Regions from separate parts of the Pseudarthrobacter sp. TAF60_1 genome, predicted to be linked through region 1. Evidence: predicted binding sites of a transcription regulator. Region 1 holds the regulator's gene; the other holds the start of a gene.
The links. Region 1 encodes LexA, which represses DNA repair genes until DNA is damaged. Its sites were predicted from a motif close to TCGAACANNTGTTCGA; they were not measured.
Positions count from the first base shown of each region.

Region 2: a site for LexA is predicted at 1,613-1,628, ahead of AB4Y73_RS03050 (DUF6504 family protein). Genes of this name have one in related genera too.

Region 1 is NZ_JBFRDI010000009.1:2,914-9,764, reverse strand. It holds gene hflX (GTPase HflX) at 1-239, shown strand, start outside; gene AB4Y73_RS11790 (ATP-dependent DNA helicase) at 232-2,289, shown strand; gene lexA (transcriptional repressor LexA) at 2,359-3,105, opposite strand; gene AB4Y73_RS11780 (LysM peptidoglycan-binding domain-containing protein) at 3,446-3,844, shown strand; gene AB4Y73_RS11775 (histidinol-phosphate transaminase) at 3,934-5,052, shown strand; gene hisB (imidazoleglycerol-phosphate dehydratase HisB) at 5,113-5,739, shown strand; gene hisH (imidazole glycerol phosphate synthase subunit HisH) at 5,736-6,467, shown strand; gene AB4Y73_RS11760 (hypothetical protein) at 6,468-6,626, shown strand; gene priA (bifunctional 1-(5-phosphoribosyl)-5-((5-phosphoribosylamino)methylideneamino)imidazole-4-carboxamide isomerase/phosphoribosylanthranilate isomerase PriA) at 6,702-6,851, shown strand, end outside.
Region 2 is NZ_JBFRDI010000002.1:163,035-169,885, forward strand. It holds gene AB4Y73_RS03030 (SOS response-associated peptidase) at 1-328, shown strand, start outside; gene AB4Y73_RS03035 (VOC family protein) at 378-800, opposite strand; gene AB4Y73_RS03040 (chorismate mutase) at 820-1,140, shown strand; gene AB4Y73_RS03045 (hypothetical protein) at 1,143-1,532, opposite strand; gene AB4Y73_RS03050 (DUF6504 family protein) at 1,685-2,005, shown strand; gene AB4Y73_RS03055 (DNA polymerase III subunit alpha) at 2,002-5,490, shown strand; gene thrS (threonine--tRNA ligase) at 5,636-6,851, shown strand, end outside.

The sequences.
Region 1 (6,851 bases):
CCGCCCGGACCGGCCAGGGGATTGCCGAACTCCTCAAGGCCATCAGCGACGGCATTCCGCGGCCCAGCGTCAAACTTGAGCTGCTGATCCCGTACGACCGTGGCGACCTCATCAGCAAGCTGCACGAGACCGATGCCGAGATCCTCAGCCTGGATCACGGCGAACACGGCACACGCGTTGTGGTCATGGTCCGGGAGGGCCTGGCGGCTGAACTGGAACCCTTCGTCAGCAATGACTGACCTGGTGGCAGGGGAGATTTCCGATACGGCCGGCGAGCAGTTCGTCCTTGAACTGCTCGACCGTGCCGTCGCCGGGATGGGCGGCCAAAGCCGGGCCGGTCAGCACGAAATGGCGCGGCAGGTGGCGAAGGCCATCGAAACCGGCGATCATCTCCTGGTCCAGGCCGGCACCGGCACCGGCAAGTCCCTCGCTTACCTGATCCCGCTCATCGCGCATTCCCTCGTGAGCGACAAGCCCACCCTCGTTTCCACTGCCACCCTTGCCCTGCAGACCCAGATTGTGGGCAGGGACCTTCCCCGGCTGCTGAAAACCATTACCCCTGCCCTGGACCGCCCCGTCAAGGTGGCCCTGGTCAAGGGCCGCTCAAACTATGTGTGCCGGCACAAGCTCGAAGGTGGGTTCCCCTCCGAGGAACCCGCCGAGGGCCAACTCTTTTCCCTCGGCGAAGACACCAGCGTCCCGCACTTCGCCGCCGCCCTCGGCGGCCCGTCCTCGCAGCTGGGCAAGGAAGTGGTCCGGCTGCGCGAATGGGCGGAAAAGACCGCCACCGGAGACCGTGACGAGCTCCTTCCCGGCGTCACCGACCGCGCCTGGCGACAGGTCTCTGTGACGTCGATGGAATGCTTGGGCGCGCAGAAGTGCCCGATGGCGGCCGAGTGCTTCAGCGAACTGGCACGCCACGATGCGGCCGAAGCCGACGTCGTGGTCACCAACCATGCCATGCTGGCAGTCAGCGCCTTTGAGGGCCTGGCCGTGCTGCCGGAATATGACGTGGTGGTAGTGGACGAGGCCCACGAACTCCAGGACAGGGTCACGGGTGCGGTCTCCGGTCAGCTTTCCGTGGCCATGGTCCACGCGGCGGCGGCGGGCGCCCGTAAACATACCGCCATCACTGTTGATGCCCTTAATGCGGCCGCCGCCAACCTCGAACTCGCCCTGGCCGGGGTTCCGAACGGGCTGCTGCCCAACGGGCTCAATGACGAACAGTTGGACTGCGTGGATCAGTTGCGGGAGGCCTGCCGGGCTGCCCTTTCAGATTCCAAGGGGGACGGCAGCCAAACGGCCGACGGCGGGCGGCAGCTTGCCCGCTCGCGGCTGATGCTGATCCTTGAACTGTGCGAACGCCTCATCGTGGCCCGCGAGAACCGCGAAGTGGTGTGGTTTTCCCGGGCCAACTCCTTCGACCCGCAGCAGGGCTACTCGCAACCCGACGAGACAGCCCCCCCGCTGATCAACATCGCGCCGCTCAGTGTTGCCGGCAAGTTGCGTGAGGGGTTGTTCGCCGGCCACACCGTGGTGCTGACTTCGGCAACCCTGGCTATCGGCTCAGCGTTTGAACCGGCCGCCGGAGGACTGGGGCTCGTAGGGGAGGGCGCGCCGAGTTGGACCGGCATTGATGTCGGCTCGCCGTTCGACTACCCCAAGCAGGGAATCCTCTATGTGGCCGGCCACCTGCCCAAGCCTGGGCGCGGTGCGTCACCGGCGGCGCTGGACGAACTGGAGGCACTGATCCGTGCTTCCGGCGGCGGTGCATTGTGCCTCTTCTCATCCCGCCGTGCAGCGGAAGAGGCGGCTGAGGCGATGCGCCCCCGGCTCGGGCTCAGCATTCTTTGCCAGGGGGACTCCACCATGACGGCGCTCGTGAAGCAGTTCGCCGACGAATCCGATACCTGCCTGTTCGGCACCATGTCGCTGTGGCAGGGTGTAGATGTTCCCGGCGGGTCGTGCCGGCTGGTGGTGATTGACCGCATTCCGTTCCCGCGGCCCGATGATCCGCTTATGACTGCCCGCTCCCGCGCCGTGGCGCAGGCAGGCGGTAACGGCTTCATGGCGGTCTCAGCTACGCACGCGGCCATCCGCCTGGCCCAGGGGGCAGGCCGGCTGATCCGCTCGACGGGGGACAAGGGGGTGGTGGCCGTACTCGATTCACGTCTTGCCACGGAGCGTTACGCCGGTTTCCTTCGCGCTGCGCTTCCGCCCTTCTGGCCCACTACGGACCGCAAGACAGCATTTGCCGCCCTTGAAAGGCTGGCCGGGAAAGGCGCCTGAGAGCGCGATAGCGGCGCCCGGAATAAGGGCGTCCGGACCCTGCCGCGAGCGGTTCTGAAGCGACCGGTTCTACAGCGACCGCAGGACCGAGACGACTTTACCCATGATCGTGGCGTGATCCCCGAGGATCGGCTCGTACTGGGTGTTCTGGGGCAACAGCCATGTGTGGCCATCGCGCTGGCGGAACGTCTTGACAGTGGCTTCGTCGTCCAGCAGGGCCGCAACGATGTCCCCATTGGCGGCGTCTGCCTGCCGGCGGACCACTACCCAGTCGCCGTCGCAGATGGCGGCGTCCACCATGGAGTCGCCGGCCACGCGAAGCATAAAGAGTTCACCCTGACCCACAAGCTGGCGGGGCAGCGGCATCACGTCCTCCACCACCTGGTCGGCCAGGATCGGTCCACCCGCCGCGATGCGCCCAACCAGCGGCACCATGGCAGTGTCCATGGCGGTGGGCAGTTCGGTGACAGCACCGCCGACGCTGTGCAGGACTGCCGGCTTTGCCGAGGTGCCGTTCTTGCCGGTTCCGCCGTCCAGCGTCAGAGGCATCAGAACTTCCATGGCCCGGGGCCGCTTCGGGTCCCGGCGGAGGTAGCCCAGCTTTTCCAGCTGGGAGAGCTGGTGGGTGACGCTCGAAAGACTGGCCAGGCCCACAGTGTCTCCGATTTCCCGCATGGAGGGCGGGTAGCCGTTGTCATTGACGGAACGCTGGATGGTTTCAAGGATCTTCTTCTGACGGGCAGTGAGCCCCTTGGGGGTCCTCTGGGGCTGGCGGCCCTGCGGAGTCGCCTTGCCCTCGGCGGCTGGTGCTGCCATGTTCGCCAATGCCTTTCGGTTGCCCCGGTTCCGGTCCGGCCGTTAGTTGCCGGAATGCCCGGGCTGCTTTGAATGTCAGACCCTGCTGATCAACTACACAAGTGGCTGATCTTTGATCCAAACGTAGGCCAGCCACATGGCTTTTTCAAACATTTGTTCTAGCGAGTCTCGACAATGTTCGTTGATAAGTGCTAAAACTGAGAAAGCAAAGTTCGAATATGTGTTCTACTCATTGCCGGCGGATTCGAATATCCGCTACATGCGGAGGCCTGAGCCTTAGCGCATTGGCAACGTGGAGGCCACGCCGGGCAGCACAGTATGGTCCAGGAGGGCTCATCTCATGTCAGCTATATCTGCTTCACAGGATTCCCGTCCGCAGTTCGTTTCCGTCGAGCACCTGACGTCCCAGCAGCGCAAGGAATCCCTGCCGCCGCTCCGGCTCACCCGCAGGGGCAGGGTAGTCCTCATCGGCATCCCGTTGGTGCTCCTTGCTGCGGTCCTTCTCTCACTGGTTGGTTTTCTGACCTCTCCGGCAAAGGCGGCGGATTCAGCAGCTGGTCTGTCCGTCACCCCCACCATCACGGTGACGGTCCAGCCGGGGCAGTCCCTCTGGGCCATTGCGGGCACAGCAGCACCCCAGCGCGACGCCCGGGATGTCATTGCGGACATCGTTCAGCTGAACAACCTCACGGGCGGTGGGGTGGTGCCCGGCCAGCAGCTTTTCGTTCCCAGCCGTTAGCCGCAGGGAGGGGCCGGTGGAAGCACGGGATTCGTCCACCGGCGCCCGTCACATTTTCCGGCGGTCTGCTTCGGAACTAAACTGTTCAGGTGAATGACCAGCTAGAGCGTCTGAACCGACTTCCCCTCCGGACCAACCTTCGCGGACTTACCCCCTACGGTGCCCCGCAGTTGGATGTTCCCATCCTGCTGAACGTCAATGAGAATACGCATGGCGTTCCGGCGGACGTGCAGGCCGCCATCGCAGCAGCTGTAACGGAAGCCGCAGTTGGGCTCAACCGCTACCCGGACCGTGAGTTCACCGAGCTCCGGGAAGCGCTGGCCGAATACCTTGGCCACGGACTGGATGCCACGAACATCTGGGCCGCCAATGGATCCAACGAGGTCCTCCAACAGATCCTGCAGGCATTTGGCGGGCCAGGTCGTAAGGCCCTCGGGTTCCCGCCCACGTACTCCATGTACCCCTTGCTGGCCAGCGGCACCGACACCGACTACATCGTGGGTCAGCGCGCTGAAGGGTACGGCCTGAGCGCGGAATCAGCCGCATTGCAGGTCAAGGAGCTGCAGCCGAACATAGTCTTCCTCTGCTCGCCCAACAACCCCACCGGGACCGGCCTCGGCCTTGACGTGGTGGAGGCCGTGTACGCGGCCGGCGAGGCCAGCAAGACCATTGTGATTGTGGACGAGGCGTACCACGAGTTCGCGCATGATGGAACGCCCAGCGCCCTGACGCTGCTGCCAGGCAGGGAGCGCCTGATCGTTTCCCGCACCATGAGCAAGGCGTTTGCCCTTGCGGGGGCGCGTCTCGGCTACATGGCGGCCGCGCCGGAGGTGACGGATGCCCTCCGCCTGGTCAGGTTGCCTTACCACCTCTCCGCGATCACCCAGGCCACCGCCCTGGCCGCCCTCCAGCACCGGACTGCCCTGATGGCAGACGTCCAGGACATCAAGGAGCAGCGGGACCGCATAGTCACTGAACTGACCCGGATGGGCCTCAAGCCGGCGGCCTCTGATTCGAACTATGTCTTCTTCGGCGGCCTGGAAAGCCCGCGCGAGGTGTGGCAGCAATTGCTGGATGCTGGCGTCCTGATTCGGGACGTCGGGATCCCCGGCCACCTGCGGGTCACGGCCGGAACTGAGAGTGAAACCACAGCCTTCCTGACCTCCCTGGAAGGCATCCTGGCCAGCCAGGCGAAGCTCCCCGCCTAGACTTGAAGTACCGGCGCTCCAGTGCGCCCCACCACTCCTGCGTTAAAGGACCAGATAATCATGAGTTCCACCGGATCGAATGCTGCCGAGCCCCGGACCGCACGCATGGAGCGTGCCACCAGCGAATCGTCAGTGCTTGTGGAGATCAACCTCGACGGAACAGGCGTATCGGACATCGACACGTCCGTCCCGTTCTACGACCACATGCTGACGGCGCTGTGCAAGCACTCGCTTATTGACATGACGGTCAAGGCCACCGGTGACACCCACATTGACGTCCACCACACGGTGGAAGACGTCGCCATTACCTTCGGCGAGGTCCTGCGCTCCGCGCTGGGCAACAAGGCCGGCATCCGCAGGTTCGGGGAGGCCACTGTGCCCCTCGACGAGGCCCTTGCGAACGCCGTCGTGGATGTCTCGGGGCGCCCGTACCTCGTCCACGGCGGTGAGCCTGCCGGGCAGGAGTATCACCTGATTGGCGGCCACTTCACCGGATCGCTGACCCGTCACGTTTTCGAGGCCATCACGCTGCACGCGGGCATCTGCCTGCACATGACCGTCATTGCCGGCCGCGACCCGCACCACATCGTGGAAGCGCAGTTCAAAGCCTTCGCCCGCGCCCTGCGCGCCGCCGTCGAACCCGACCCCCGGGTTGAGGGGATTCCGTCCACGAAGGGTGCCTTGTGACCGGCCAGATCCTTCGTGATGGCGCTGTCATCGATCCCGCTACGGGTAAGAAGCCGGTGTCGCCCCAAGGCAAACCCACGGTCACCGTTCTGGACTACGGGTCAGGCAACGTCCGCTCAGCGGTACGCGCCCTCGAACGGGCCGGTGCAGAGGTCATCCTGAGCGCCAAGCCTGAGGATGTTCTCAATGCCGACGGGCTGGTGGTGCCTGGCGTGGGTGCCTTTGAAACGGTGATGCGCGAGCTCAAAGCCGTGGACGGCATCCGGCTGATTGGCCGGCGGGTGGCCGGCGGGCGTCCGGTGCTGGCCATCTGCGTGGGCCTGCAAGTGATGTTCGAAGCCGGGGTTGAGCACGGGACCGAGGCCGAAGGCATGGGGGAGTGGCCCGGCAAGGTGGAGCTGCTCCCTGCGGAGGTTGTGCCGCACATGGGCTGGAACACCGTGGAGGTGCCGGAAGGCTCAAAGCTATTCGCCGGCGTTGAGAACGAGCGGTTCTACTTCGTCCACTCCTACGGCGTCCAGGACTGGAACTTCGATGTAATCCAGCCCCGGATGACTGCGCCGCTAGTGACGTGGTCCGAGCACGGCGCCCGCTTCGTCGCCGCGGTGGAGAACGGACCGCTCTGCGCCACCCAGTTCCACCCGGAAAAGTCCGGCGATGCCGGGGCACGGCTGCTGCGCAACTGGGTGGACGGCCTTCGCAAGCCGGCCACCACGGATGCGGCCTAAATGTGGTCCATCGTCCTGATGGGCCTGGCGGGCCTCCTGATGGGCGGAGCATTGTCCTTCAGGCAGCAGCGCAAACCGCTGTGGACGCAGATCAGCTTCTACGTCCTGGCGGGAATGTCGCTGTTGGCGGCCTACCTGCTGACGCTTCCCGGCAACTAGTCGCCCGCCACACCACCGGATTCTGTAGCACCACACTTCGCTCCCATAGCATCAGAATATTGAAGAGGATTTGAGATGACCACCGCAACCGACCTGCCGGTTCTTGAACTGCTGCCCGCCGTCGACGTCGTAAACGGCCAGGCCGTTCGGCTGGTCCAGGGGGAGGCCGGCAGCGAGACGAGCTACGGCACGCCGCTGGAGGCGGCCCTCAACTGGCAACAGCAG
Region 2 (6,851 bases), on a different contig from region 1:
GGACCCGTCCAAGGCCGACGGCGATCCCGCCCGCTGGATGCTCTCCACCTCCATCCTCACCGCGGACACTCCGCCCCCCGGTGCCGAGTCCACAGTGTTCGGCAAGCTCACGGGGTTGCATGACCGGGTGCCGCTGCCCATGGACCGGGCAACCATGGCATCGTGGCTTGACCCGCAGATCGACGACGCCGCCTTCCTCGTGGACCTGGTCCGCGCCCATGTTAAGGACGTGGCCGCCGACTGGCACGTGGATTCAGTGGGCCGGGAGGTGGGAAACGTGCGCAACAATTCCCCGGAGCTCATCCGGCCCGTGGAGGCCCTGTTCTAGACAGTGCGGGTTTTCCAGGCGGTGACCCGCCATGGAGGTGACTGCACCCCTAGACGGTGACCTTGCCGTCGTCGTCAACTGCCCAACCGGGGTTGTACGCAACCTCCCAGCGGAAACCGTCCGGATCGGCAAAATAGCCGCTGTACCCGCCCCAGGGCTGGGTCACAGGCTCGGCCACGATCTCAGCGCCGGCGGCCCGGGCTTCGGCCATCACCCGGTCCACGTCCTCCGTGCTGGGAAGATTGTGGCTGAGGGTGATGTAGGGAACCGGTCCGGGGAGACCTACGCCCGCTTCGGCGTGCATCTGCCCGGCGTCCCACAGGGAAAGGATCAGTCCGTGGTTAACCTGGATGAACACCACGTCGCCGGCGTGTTCACCGCGGACCGGCCAGCCGAGGCCCTCCACATAGAAGCGGCGGGAGGCGTCAACGCTGCGAACGCCTAGCGAGATGAAGTCGACTCTGGGCTGCATGCTTCGATACTGTCAGAAGATGGCAACAATTCAAGGAAACGATCGGGATGCATTGGCCGACAAGGAACAGCTCGCTGCCGTTCGGATTGCGGTCGATGAAGTTGACGATCAGATCGTCACGCTGATTGCGCGACGTGAACGCCTGATCAGGATCGCCGGCACCCTGAAGGGCGATGACGCCGAAGTCCGGGCGCCCGGCCGGGTGGAGCGGGTGATTAAACACGTGCGGGAAGCCGCGGAAAAGAAGGACATCGACCCGGACATTGTGGAATCAACTTACCGGGCCATGATCTCGGGGTTTATCGAACTTGAAATGAAAGTCCACAAAGAAAACAGCTGAAGCTAGAGGGCTTCTTCGACGGCGACACCCCCCTGGAAATCGCGGCCGTCGGCCTCGCTGAACGCCGTCATGTAGTGCCCTTTGCCCAAGCCTTGAATTGCTGCCATGGGAAAGTTTCCGGTGATGGTGTTGCCTGAATGGCTCACTCCGGAAAGATCATAATTTTCCTCGGCGGTCTGGTCATGGCAGAACGAGTAGAAGGCAATGGCCTCCCCGTTCAGGAATTCAATGCCCAGCCGTCTTTGGGAAGAATGGTCAGGGCTCGACGCCACCAGTCCCACCACGTACGCACCCGCCCCCGGTATGTTGCCGTCGATATCAAAGTTGGCCACGAGCGTGTTGTCCTGGGCTTTGATGCTTACGTGCTTGAGGAGTGCGTCATGGGAGCTCATGCCACAATCCTGCCCCCAGCCGTCCCGTCCGTCCACCCCTGTCTAGGTTTTGCCGGGGCACCGTCGTAGACTGGATTTATTCGAACATGTATTCGAATACCCTGCTCTTGCGGCAGTAGCTCGCATCAGCCAATTCAGTTCAGGAGGCGCCCATGGGTATGTTCAGCGAGTCCGTGGACGTCGACTGCACCACTTCCGGCCAGCCGCTGAAACTCCGGTGGGCCGGGCGGCAATACACGGTGTGTGCAGAGCCTGTGCGGTGGTACGAGCGCCGGCAATGGTGGGCTGAGGAGCGCCGAGCACCTCTGGGCAGCGGTCCGGGTCTGGTGGACCACGAGATCTGGCGCGTCCAGGTCCGCTTGGACCCGCACGATACCGGGGAACCGCTCACCCTTGACCTTTCCCGGCATCTCGGCAGCGGGCGCTGGCGGCTGCTGCGGATTCACGACGCACTCCAGCCACGAACAGCATGAGCTTCACCCACCTCCACGTTTCCACCGCCTTCAGCGCGCACTACGGGGTTTCCTGGCCTGAGGAGCTCGCCCAGGTTGCAGCAGCGGACGGCGCATCCGCGCTCGCGTGCACGGACCGGGACGGCCTGTACGGCACCATCAAACACCTCAAAGCCTGCATGGCTGCAGGCATCGATCCCATTGTGGGAGTGGACCTCGCCGTCTTCGACGACGACGGTGATCACCGCACGCAGCTCGCGGGCCGGGTGGTGGTACTTGCCCGAGGACACAACAACGGCGCGGGCTACCGTGCACTGTGCCGGCTGGTATCGGATGCCCATGCCCGCACCTCGGGCAAAGCCGGGGGAGCCGTGCCCGTGGCTGTCACCCGCGCCGAACTGGCCTCCCGGACCCTTGACCCCCGGACGCTCAAGCCGGTCCTGACCGTCCTGATCGGCCCGGATTCCGACGTCGGCCGGGCCATGAGCGGCCGGCGCTACCTTCGCCCACGCACCCTCTTCAAACGCTGGCTGGAAGCAATGCCCGCCGGGAGCCTGGTGGCGGAAGTCGTATCCCAGCTCACCACCCCCGGAGCGCCCGTGAGCACAGCCCACGCTGTGCGCATGCTTAAGCTCGCCGAGGAACACCATGTTCCGGCCGTCCTGACCAATGCTGTCCGCTACTGCGCTGAGGACGGCGCCGCCACGGCGGACGTGCTCGACTCAGCCCGGACGCTGAAGTCCCTGCCGGAACTGGCTGCCGAACCTTTGCTCCAACCCAACGGCCAGGCTTGGCTCAAATCTGCAGGGCAGATGATTCAGCTGGGCAAGGAAATCATTCGCGCCGCAGGGTATGGCACAGCTGACCTCAAACAACTGATGGCACAAACTGAGGCGCTCGCCGACTACTGCCGGATAGACCCGGTGAGTGACATGGGATGGAAACAGCCGGTGGTTCCTGAGGCATCGGTCATCGGCATCAGCCAGGACCCGCACCTCGAACTGGTACAGCGCTGTGAAGCAGGGGTAGGCCGGCGGTTCCCAGGCATCTCCGGACCGGCACACAAGGAAATGCGCTCGCGGCTGGAGCACGAGCTGGGCATCATCCGGAACCTCGGGTTTTCCTCCTATTTCCTGACAGTGGCGGAAGTCTCCCGCATGATCCTGGACATGGGAGTACGGGCAGCCGCCCGCGGTTCCGGGGCATCCAGCCTGGTCAACTACCTGATCGACGTCAGCCAAGTGGACCCGCTGCAGCATGACCTGATCTTCGAACGATTCCTGTCCCAGGACAGGGCCACGTTGCCGGATATCGACATCGACGTCGAAAGCGCCGAACGGCACAACGTCTACCGGAAAATCTTCGACCGCTTTGGTGCTGAACGGGTCACTCTGATGAGCATGCAAAACGGGTACCGGGCGCGCGGCGCGGTCAGGGACGCTGGTATGGCGTTGGGCATGGACGATGACGACGTCGGTGAGATCGCAAAACAGCTATGGCGTTTTTCGGCCCGGAAATTCCGTGAAGCCCTGGTTGAAAAACCTGAACTCCGGGAATTCGCCGGACGGGTGGAACAGCGCGGCTTCGCCGAAAACCAGCAACTTGATCTGCTGGTGGACCTCACCGAGCGCCTCGACAGGCTGCCCCGCCATATTTCCATGCACCCCTGTGGTGTGATTCTTGGCGATGCCACGCTGCTTGACCGGACGCCTGTCCAGCCCAGTGGGCTTGGCCTGCCGATGAGCCAGTTCGACAAACACGACATGGATCCCATGGGCATGCTCAAACTTGATGTGCTGGGGGTCAGGATGCAGAGCGCCATGGCTTTCGCCATCAGGGAAGTCATCCGGATTCACCCCTCCAAATCGGAAGTGATGGCGGCAGGTGCCCACCCTGCAGGTCCTGATGGCTCCGGGCCTGATTACATCGCAGAGAACGGCCATATCGACCTCAACGCTGTCCCCCTCGATGATGAGCCCACCTTCGAGTTGATCCGCAGCACCCACACCCTGGGCTGCTTCCAAATAGAGTCGCCAGGCCAGCGTGAGTTGATCGGCAAGATGGCCCCGCGCGAGTTCAACGACCTCATCATCGACATTTCGCTGTTCCGGCCGGGACCCATGAAATCGGACATGGTGCGGCCCTTTCTGGAACACAGGCACGGTTTCGCGCCGGAAGTCTATCCACACCCTGACCTGAAACCTGTACTGCAGGAAACACACGGCGTCACCGTCTTCCACGAACAAATCCTCAAAACCTTTGATGTCATGACCGGCTGCGGGCTGGCGCGTGCGGATGAGTTCCGCCGTGCCCTTGGCAATGAGGTCCTGGAGCTGAAAGTGGAGGAGTTCTTCCGCAGGGAGGCCCGCCTCAAGGGGTATTCGCCGGAAGTGGTGGACAAAGTCTGGGGGACCCTGAAAGCGTTTGGTAGCTTCGGTTTCTGCAAGGCGCACGGCGCGGCCTTTGCCGTTCCCACCTATCAGTCTGCCTGGCTGAAAGCGCACCACCCCGAGGCGTTCCTGGCAGGGCTATGGGAGCACGACCCCGGGATGTATCCCAAACGGCTGCTGGTGGCAGAGGCGCGGCGGCTCGGTATCCCCATCCTGCCGCTGGACATCAACCGCAGCCAGGCCGAATACCGGGTGGAACGGGTGGCGGACGGGGCGGATGCCGGCAAGCTGGGGATCAGGCTCAGCCTCAACGGCATCTACGGCCTCTCAGGGGCCGAGCTTAAGCGGATTGTTGCCGGCCAGCCCTACGACTCCCTTGCCGATCTCAGGGCCCGGTCCAGGCTGAGCAAACCCAGCATCAAAAGGCTCGCGCAGCTGGGAGCGTTTGATTCCCTGCACCGGGAGTCGGGCGGTGCTGCTAACCGCGCAGACCTCGTCCAGCATCTGCAGAAACTCCAAACGGCAGGCGGCACCCGGAAGGGGGCGGACATCATGGAAGGGCAGCTGGCCTTGCCCCTGGGTGATGTGGAGCTGCGGAACGTTAAACCAGGCCTTCCTGCCCCAACCCTGGTGGACAATGTCCGGGCAGAACTTGACCTGATGGCCATTGATGTCAGCGGGCACCTGATGGACAGCCATCGGCCGATGCTGGACAGGCTGGGAGTCACCACTGCCGACAAACTGCTGGGCCTGCGCAACGGGACAGAGGTTCTGGTGGCCGGAGTGCGCATCGCCACCCAGACCCCGCCGATGCGCGGCGGGCGGCGTGTGGTGTTCATCAGCATCGATGACGGCACCGGCTGCATCGACTCCGTGTTCTTCCACGAAGCCCAGGAACAGGCAGGACTGCTGCTGTTCGGCACCAGGTTGCTGCTCATCCGCGGCACCACGCGGCGGACAGGTCCCCGGGGAATCAGCCTGAGCGCCAGCATGGCCTGGGACCTGAGCCGCGTGGAAACACTGCCGTTTCCTGAAAACCAGAAGGAAGGTACCGATGTGCCGCATCCTCTGGACGGGATCAGCCGAAGCCTTGCCATCACCGGAATGGGCGGTTGAGCCCCATCCGGTGACCGGACGGGGCGCCTGCGCCTGCGGGTCCCGTTGGTCGGCCTCTGGCGAAACCGATAGCATTGACGGTGGCTGGCTGTGGTCCCCGTATGCCGCAAGCTATGAAGCCTAAAACTTTGAATAGGAGACACCCGTGTCAGATGCCCAGCAGATCACCCTCATCGTCGATGGCGAAGAGACCAAGGTGACTACCGGGACAACCGGTGCGGAACTCTTCTTTGAGCGCCGCGACGTTGTTGTTGCCCGCGTCAACGGCGAGCTGAAGGACCTGGATCAGGAGCTGACCGACGGTGCCCGGATCGAGGGCGTCACCATCGATTCCCCGGACGGCCTGAACGTGCTCCGCCACTCCACCGCCCACGTGATGGCCCAGGCCGTGCAGCAGCTGCGCCCGGATGCCAAGCTGGGCATCGGCCCCTACATTACTGACGGCTTCTACTTCGACTTTGACGTCGCCGAGCCCTTCACTCCCGAGGACCTCAAAACCCTCGAAAAGATGATGCTGAAGATCGTCAACCAGAACCAGAAGTTCGTCCGCCGCGTGGTCAGTGAGGATGAAGCCCGCGAGGCGATGAAGAACGAGCCCTACAAGCTTGAATTGCTGGGCAAAAAGAACGAAGCCGCCGAAGCAGGCGAGGGCGTCAACGTCGAGGTCGGCGCCGGCGACATCACCATCTACGACAATGTGGAGCGCAAGGAAGGGGCCACCGTCTGGTGCGACCTCTGCCGCGGCCCGCACCTGCCCAACACCAAGCTCATCTCCAATGCGTTTGCCCTGACCCGTTCCTCCTCCGCCTACTGGCTCGGCACCCAGAAGAACCAGCAGCTCCAGCGCATCTACGGCACGGCCTGGCCCACCAAGGACGCGCTGAAGGCCTACCAGGAACGCATTGCCGAAGCTGAACGGCGCGATCACCGCAAGCTCGGCGTCGAACTTGACCTCTTCTCCTTCCCGGATGAGCTGGGCTCCGGCCTGCCGGTGTTCCACCCCAAGGGCGGCATCATCCGCAAGGAGATGGAGGACTACTCCCGGCAGCGCCACGTCGACGCCGGGTATGACTTCGTCTACACCCCTCACATCACCAAGGGACACCTCTACGAAGTCTCGGGACACCTGGACTGGTACAAGGAGGGCATGTTCCCGGCCATGCACGTGGACGCCGAACTCAACGAGGACGGCACTGTGCGCAAGCCCGGCCAGGACTACTACCTCAAGCCGATGAACTGCCCCATGCACAACCTCATCTTCCGCTCACGGGGACGGTCCTACCGCGAACTGCCGCTGCGGCTCTTCGAGTTCGGCGCCGTCTACCGCTACGAAAAGTCTGGTGTAGTGCACGGCCTCACCC